DNA from 2 places in the Bacillus methanolicus genome. Region 2 is predicted to be linked to the other one. Evidence: riboswitches for the same ligand, from Rfam matches in the RefSeq annotation. Region 2 holds a riboswitch; the other holds the start of a gene.
What was found. Region 2 has a riboswitch for thiamine pyrophosphate ahead of thiW (energy coupling factor transporter S component ThiW). Riboswitches for the same ligand answer to the same signal wherever they lie in the genome.
Positions count from the first base shown of each region.

Region 1 (4,219 bases), on a different contig from region 2:
ACCAAAATCGTCTTGTACGGTTTTCGACACCTTCTTTTAAAAAAACTACCGGATACAGTCCTGAGGAATTGAAAGACATATTTGATATTGTACAACCTGATGAAAGAGAAAATTTAATGGAAAGACATAGGAATGTTATCTTGACCCAACAGCCTTCCAAGAGTGAGTACAGGATAATTACCCGCTCCGGCCATATTAAATATTTTGAGTGTCGGACGATGCCTGTAGAAAGTCAAGATAATCTTACAGTCGTTACGGTCCGGGATATTACCGAAAGAAAAAATATGGAGATAGAGCTTCAAAATAGAAAGGATCGATATAAATTATTGCAAAACAGTTTGAAAAATTTTTCCCAAGACTTGTCTTCGGTAATGAAAGTATCAGATCTCAAAGAAAGATTAATCCATGAAATAAATACAGTTTTGCCAGATTCCCAGCCGGCGATCTTACAATTTAATAAAGAAAATCAGATAATCGAAGAAGCTCATTTTCTTGAATTTCAACCCGATTTGCAAAATTTTCCGGTTGGCAAGATCGTAAACGTTAACGATAAGGTTCTAATAAAAGTAGGAGAGCGGACCAGCCATGCCTACATCCTCATTCTCAATGCACAATCTATAGAAGAGGAAATGGATTCCATTTGGCTGGAAACAATCGTTTACTACGCCAATATGGTATTTGAGAGCTTGGATGTAATCGAGAATCTAATGAATCAATTGGAAGCTGCCATGCAAAGCAGCCAAACACCGCTTTGGATCTTGCGGCTCTTGTTCAATCTTTCCGAAAAAGAACGGCTCCATTTATCAAGTGATTTGCATGATACAGTCCTGCAGGATCAAATTGATTTGTACAGAAGAATGGAATCATTGCTTCATCGCCATGAATTTGACAACGAAATAAAAGCACTGCTTAAAGGAATTGAACAAGGACTGCTGGACACCATTCACCAAATCCGGATGACATGTAATGAACTTCGGCCACCGTTGCTAAGGGAATTGGGTTTAGAGCGGGCATTGGAAAATTTATTTGAATATACCCAAGTTTCTTCAACTTTTAAAATTTATTTTTCAACAGACAATACTTCCAGTCTTCAATTAAATGAGGAACAAACGATCGGAATTTATCGAATCGTACAGGAATTGATCAACAATGCGACAAAACATTCCAAGGCTTCAAAAATTCACCTTCATATTAGTGCCCGGGAAGACAAAATGATGTTTGAATATTCTGATGACGGTGTGGGCTTTGAACTGGATAAGTTAAAACCGTCCTTTAACAACATGGGATTAACAAGCATTAAGCAACGCGTTCAGAGCCTTTCAGGCAATGTAGAGTTTTATTCAAAACCGAATTGCGGATTAAAAGTTACTATGCAAATTCCATGTACCGGCATTGGAGATAAAAAAATTTGAGAGGTTTTTACGATGATAAATATTTTGATAGTCGATGACCATTTATCTATATTGGAAGGTACAAAAATGCTATTGGAGCAGGAACCCGATTTTAACATTTCAATAGAAAACAGTTCTTTGAACGCATTAAATAAAATTAAGCTGCAACATTATGATATATTGCTGTTTGATTTGTATATGCCGCACTTGAACGGGCTTGAACTAACAAAAAAAGCTTTAGCGTATAATCAAGATTTAATTGTATTAATTTACACCGGTTTTGATATTAAACCACATTTTAATTTATTGGTTGAAGCCGGAGTTTCCGGTTTTTTATCCAAAACTTCTTCAAGAGAAGAACTTGTGATAGGAATAAGATGCGCCCTGCGTCAACAGGTTATCTTGCCGCTTTCGCTTGTAAGAGAACTAAGAAGGCCGGGCTTCGTTTCCGGCGGCACCAATTCTCAAGATACAGTAATCCTGACGAAAACAGAAGAAGACATATTGGCGGAACTGGCAAAGGGTAAAAGTACAAGAGAAATGGCTAATTCTTTATCGATGAGCCAACGATCACTGGAATATAATTTAACGTTGCTCTACCAAAAGTTTGGGGTTAGGACGCGGTAGACACAAAAAATTTATCAATTTTCAGCAGCTGCCATTAGGTGTTAACTCTAAAAGAGGGATTTGAACTCTGTCCGGCCGATGCCTGCCAGATTCGAGATATCTTAATACGGGCCAGACCCCGATCAAATTTATTAGAAAATTATTATATTAATTATCTAATCTGCTATAATAGATGAGGAATTGATAATTTCATAGCAAGAATGTAGGGGAACCGGTGTTGCCGGTTGAGATTTCATCCGAAAGATGATGACCCTTAGAACCTGAACTGGTTCAGACCAGCGGAGGGAACATTGTTCGTCTAGGCGCTCAGGTTCTGACCTGGGCGCATTTCATTTGTTCCCGGGCTTGCGAATTCTAAATTACATAAGGAGCATTCCTGTAATGAAGAAATTTGAGGTTTGAAACAAAAAGAGCCCTCTTGGTATAGTACAGGGTGTCAATGCATTGACCCCGAATTAATAAGTTACCAAGGAGGACTCAATAATGAATTATACTCAAAATCGAAAAATCTCGCAAATCACACCATCAACATTAATAATCGGCATTGATATTGCCAAAGACAAACACGTGGCACGGGCACAAGACGATCGAGGAATTGAATTTGGAAAACGCTTGATCTTTGAAAATCGCATACATGGTTTCCAAATGCTTTTAGATTGGGTGAATCGACACCAAAAAGAAAATGATAAGAACCATGTGATTTTTGGGGTTGAACCAACCGGGCCCTACTGGTTAAATCTCGCTTATTTCCTTACCGCAAAGGGCTATGACTTTGTGCTAGTCAATCCGATGCATGTAAAGAAAAGCAAAGAGCTTGATGACAACTCTCCAACAAAAAACGATACAAAAGACGCCAGAGTGATTGCACAGCTGATTAAAGACGGCCGATACTCCGTACCAAATCTCTTAGACGGCATTTACGCGGAACTAAGAGAAGGCGTCAAAATAAGAGATCAGCTCACTCAACAGCTTGCCATCACAGAAGGACGTATTCAAAATTTGATTCAACGTTATTTTCCGGAGTTTTTCGATGTTTTCGGGGATTGGGAAGGAAAAGCAGCTCTTTGCACGCTAAAACTGTTTCCATTTCCTTCTCAAATTAAAGAAATGACACCTGAAGAGATTCTCTCAAAGTGGAAGCCATTTGTACAACGAGGAGTTGGAATGAAGCGAGCAACGAAACTAGTGGAAACGGCCAAAAAGAGCATTGGAATTCAAATCGGGATTCAGTTTGCCAAACGTGAAATGGAATATCTGATTGACCAATATGAGCTTTATCAAACGCAGTTGGAAGAGTTGGATCAGGAGCTAGAAGCTCTTGTAGAAACGATCCCAGGTGCTAAGCAAATGATGAATATTTCTGGGTTAGGTGTTACAACAGTCGCTCTATTCTTCGCTGAAGTGGGTGATCTCACAAAGTACAGTCACCCTCAGCAATTAGTTAATCTGGCAGGCCTTTCATTACGTGAGCATAGTTCTGGAAAATTTAAAGGACAAACCAGAATAACGAAACGGGGACGAAGCAGGCTGCGTAAAGCTCTGTACCTAGCGATTCGGCCACTCGTTGCCCATAATCCAACTTTTAAAGCTTTACATCAATACTATACAAAACGATCTGAAAGGCCTTTAAAAAAGCAACAGTCTCTCATCGCTTTGTGTTGTAAGCTATTACGTGTCTTATTTGTCATTGGTCAAAAACAGTGTGAATTTGATGGTTCAAAATTATTGCAAGGCTTGCCTCAAATTACATTACAAGTTGCTTAAACCGATTTATTAACCAATTTGTTAATCAAATTACTATCGAATACTTCAAGTATTTCTAAAGACAAACACCAATAGTGCCGAGTCGGAGTTTATTTTTACCATACGGGCTTATGACCCAGCTGAGGAGCTTATCCGACCTCCACCTCATGGATACGCAGGACGAAGGAATGTATGGATCCCAATCCGGTGATACATGGGAGGGTTAGCGACCGTGAGATGAGTGGAGATTTTGCGCACGGTCATAACTGTTATTACCAAACAATACCAGTTTGGTTGGTAGGATGGCCCCCCATCTGTAAGAAATTTAAATAAATTCAATTTATAACCATGATTTTCGGTGGATCAACTATTAGGTGTTAATGAAATTTAGAGAAAACGTGAGTATTCGGGAGAATTTTAAAGTATATAGAGGGAGGAAACAGTAATGAAAAAATGGC
Region 1 covers NZ_PNFF01000001.1:1,455,290-1,459,508, reverse strand. Annotated here, with positions in the region: gene C0966_RS07235 (PAS domain-containing sensor histidine kinase) at 1-1,412, shown strand, start outside; gene C0966_RS07230 (response regulator transcription factor) at 1,425-2,018, shown strand; TPP riboswitch at 2,213-2,322, shown strand; gene C0966_RS07225 (IS110 family transposase) at 2,502-3,782, shown strand; gene C0966_RS07220 (ABC transporter substrate-binding protein) at 4,207-4,219, shown strand, end outside.
Region 1: linked by a shared signal. The riboswitch ahead of C0966_RS07225 (IS110 family transposase) and the one ahead of thiW (energy coupling factor transporter S component ThiW) in region 2 are both predicted to bind thiamine pyrophosphate.

Region 2 (4,219 bases):
ACTGCCTGTTTTGAATAAAAAGGCTGTCGAGTATGCGATGAAAGCGGCCATGGCACTAAACTGTGAAGTGGCAACAGAAACGAAGTTTGACCGCAAAAACTATTTTTATCCGGATAATCCGAAGGCATATCAGATTTCCCAATTCGATAAGCCGATCGGCAAAAACGGCTGGATTGAAATCGAAGTGGACGGGAAAAAGAAAAAAATTGGAATTACCCGCCTACATTTAGAGGAAGATGCAGGGAAATTAAACCACGAAAACGGCTATTCCCTTGTAGATTTAAATCGCCAGGGCACGCCGTTAATTGAAATTGTTTCGGAGCCGGATATCCGTACTCCTGACGAAGCGTATGCCTATCTTGAAAAATTAAAATCAATCATCCAATATACGGGTGTGTCTGATTGTAAAATGGAAGAGGGTTCCCTACGCTGTGATGCAAATATATCAATCCGCCCGGTTGGCCAAAAAGAATTCGGAACAAAAACCGAGTTGAAAAACTTAAACTCTTTTAATTTCGTCCGAAAGGGTTTGGAGTATGAAGAAAAACGCCAGCGGGAAGTGGTGCTTGCAGGCGGAACGATTCAGCAGGAAACGCGCCGGTATGATGAAGCGACAAATACGACGATTTTAATGCGTGTGAAAGAAGGTTCGGATGACTATCGCTACTTCCCGGAGCCTGATCTTGTGGAATTGTATATTGATGAAGAGTGGAAAGAACGCGTAAGAGCAGAAATTCCTGAGCTGCCTGATCAGCGGAAAAAACGCTACATCGAAGAACTTGGACTGCCTGCTTATGATGCTGCTGTTTTAACAGTAACAAAAGAAATGGCTGACTTCTTTGAGGCGACTGTCAAAGCCGGTGCAGATCCAAAACAAGCATCCAACTGGATGATGGGAGAGGTGTCTGCTTACTTAAATGCGGAACAAAAAGAGCTTCACGAAGTGTCTTTAACGCCTGAAAGCCTCGCGGGCATGATTAAGCTGATCGAAAATGGCACAATTTCTTCGAAAATCGCCAAAACAGTATTTAAAGAGTTAATTGAAAATGGCGGAGATGCAGAGCAAATTGTCAAAGAAAAAGGACTTGTTCAGATTTCCGACGAAGGAGCGCTTCTAAAAATTATTGCAGAAGTCATTGAGGCGAACCCACAATCAGTACAAGACTTTAAAAATGGGAAGGGTAAAGCGATCGGCTTCCTTGTCGGCCAGGTAATGAAAGCGACAAAAGGACAAGCCAATCCGCCGTTGGTCAATAAATTATTAAATCAAGAATTGCAAAAGCTATAATTCTGTAGAGGCTGTCTTATAAGGGTCAGACCTCATGTGCATTTATCGATATATAGCACATTTATCCAACATTATGTCCTATATATTGTGGTATAGGGTCTGACCCTAGGCTTTTGAGATAGCCTCTTTTTAATTTTTAGCAGATTAAGATCGGTCTTCTGGTCGGCACTGTTTTTGTCGAAATGAGCTTAGCAGCATTTGACAATTTCCGCATCTATTTCCCGGGAAAAATGTATGATATTCATGCACTCTTTCGAAAATTAATCAAACGTTTGATTAATAATTTGTTCATCGTTTTTTGAAGAATGGTGTAGAAAAAGGATATTGGCACATACCGAGTGAATATAGTAAAATATATGTGCCGTCGGGATATAGCTCAGCTTGGTAGAGCACTAGCATGGGGTGCTAGGGGTCGCAGGTTCGAATCCTGTTATCCCGATTTTTAATATTCAAGAGTTATTATCAAAGGGGGGGCTGATTCAGAAGCAAAGGATCAGCCCCCTCACTAAAAAACATTCTACATATTGTCATTGTCGGAGGGGCCAGACCCATAAAGGGTCAGCCTCTTTTTTGTCTTCTCTTAATTAAATAGAATTTTCGAAAGGGAGAAAAAAATCAAAAAAGTCCTTGCAATCATCAATGACTGTGATATATTAAACTATGACAATAATATAATTGGCACTAGGGGTGCCGGAGAATGGCCGGCTGAGATAAAGATCCGAATCTTTGACCCTTTTACCTGATCTGGTTAGTACCAGCGTAGGGAAGTGTATTGACTTAGTCATACAAAAGCAGATTCCTTCCGTTGGAGTCTGCTTTTTTTGACTCCGGCGATAATGAATATTTGCATGGTATTCCCTATCCCCCAGTGCCTGAACATTGGAGGGATTTTTTTGTGAAAAAAACACAGAAGCTTACGTTAACTGCCATGATGATTACGATTGGTACACTGACAAGCCACATGTTTTTTATCCCGATAGGATTTGCCAAAGTTTTTCCAATGCAGCATTTTATTAATGTTTTGTCAGCAGTTTTATTAGGTCCGTATTACGCAGTGGCTCAGGCGCTTTGCGTATCCATTTTAAGAAATCTAATGGGAACCGGCTCCGTTTTTGCGTTTCCGGGGAGTATGATCGGGGCCTTTTTGGCAGCATATTTATTTTCAAAGACGAAAAAGACATCTATGGCTTTTGTTGGTGAAGTCACCGGAACAGGTTTGTTGGGTGCTCTTGCTTCATATCCGATTGCAGTCCTTTTACTGGGAAAAGAAGCAACAATATTTGGATTCATTCCTTCGTTTATGGTCAGCTCCTTATCAGGTGCTTTTATCGGTTATGTCATTCTGACTGTTTTTTTGAGAAATACTGCGGCAAAAGAGAAGTTACTTGAAAAGACATCTTTTCATAACAGGATTTGAATATTTAGACAAATTTGCACCATATCAGCTCTTTAAAGCCGCATGTATCAAATAAATATTCAATTTTGAGGAGGAACTATTATATGACAAACGATTTTACTCAAATGATGTATACTTTTCCGGGAAGCAAAAAAGTGTATGTGGAAGGATCAAGACCTGATATTCAGGTCCCGATGCGGGAAATCTCGCTCAGCCCGACAGAATCCATGTTTGGAAAAGAGGAAAATAAGCCTGTGCGTGTGTATGATACAAGTGGTCCATACACTGATCCGAATTATGAGGTTGATTTGAAAAAAGGGCTTCCAAAGCTTCGCAGAAAGTGGATTTTGGAAAGAGGAGATGTTGAGGAATATCAAGGCAGATCTGTTAAGCCTGAGGACAATGGCTACCGCAGCGAAGAAGAAGCAAACCGGAAGATCGAGGTTTTTCCAAATACGAACAACCGTCCGCTGAGAGCGAAAAAAGGGCGCAATGTCACGCAAATGCATTATGCAAAAAAGGGAATCATTACCCCTGAGATGGAGTTCATTGCGATCAGAGAACAGCTCGATCCTGAATTTGTCCGCAGTGAGGTAGCTAGGGGAAGAGCAATCATTCCGGCAAATATTAATCATCCTGAGGCCGAGCCAATGATTATTGGGCGCAATTTTCATGTGAAAATTAATGCGAATATTGGGAATTCGGCTGTATCCTCGTCAATTTCAGAAGAAGTTGAAAAAATGACTTGGGCCGTCCGCTGGGGTGCCGATACGATCATGGATTTATCGACAGGAAAAAACATACATACAACAAGGGAATGGATTATTCGAAACTCTCCGGTTCCAGTCGGAACAGTGCCAATTTATCAAGCACTTGAAAAAGTGAAAGGCGTGGCCGAAGATCTGACATGGGAAGTTTACCGGGACACATTAATTGAGCAGGCGGAGCAAGGTGTTGACTACTTTACGATACATGCCGGAGTTTTACTTCGCTATATTCCTCTGACTGCAAAACGGACAACCGGGATTGTTTCCCGCGGAGGATCGATTATGGCTCAATGGTGCTTGGCACATCACGAGGAAAATTTCTTGTATACTCACTTTGAGGAGATTTGTGAGATTTTAAAAGCGTACGACATTTCCGTCTCATTAGGAGATGGTCTAAGACCGGGTTCAATTGCCGATGCAAATGATGAAGCGCAATTTGCAGAACTTCAAACGTTAGGCGAGCTTACTGAAATAGCGTGGAAGCATGATGTCCAAGTAATGATTGAAGGCCCGGGACATGTACCGATGCATCTTATAAAAGAGAATGTGGATAAGCAAATGGAAATTTGCAAAGAAGCTCCATTCTACACATTGGGACCTTTAACAACAGATATAGCACCGGGATATGATCATATTACATCAGCGATTGGTGCGGCGATGATCGGCTGGTTCGGCACAGCGATGCTTTGTTATGTTACGCCAAAAGAGCATTTAGGCTTGCCGAATAAAAATGATGTAAGAGAAGGGGTTATTGCTTATAAAATTGCG
Region 2 covers NZ_PNFF01000002.1:913,707-917,925, forward strand. Annotated here, with positions in the region: gene gatB (Asp-tRNA(Asn)/Glu-tRNA(Gln) amidotransferase subunit GatB) at 1-1,288, shown strand, start outside; tRNA gene C0966_RS16260 (tRNA-Pro) at 1,654-1,727, shown strand; TPP riboswitch at 1,962-2,071, shown strand; gene thiW (energy coupling factor transporter S component ThiW) at 2,184-2,705, shown strand; gene thiC (phosphomethylpyrimidine synthase ThiC) at 2,789-4,219, shown strand, end outside.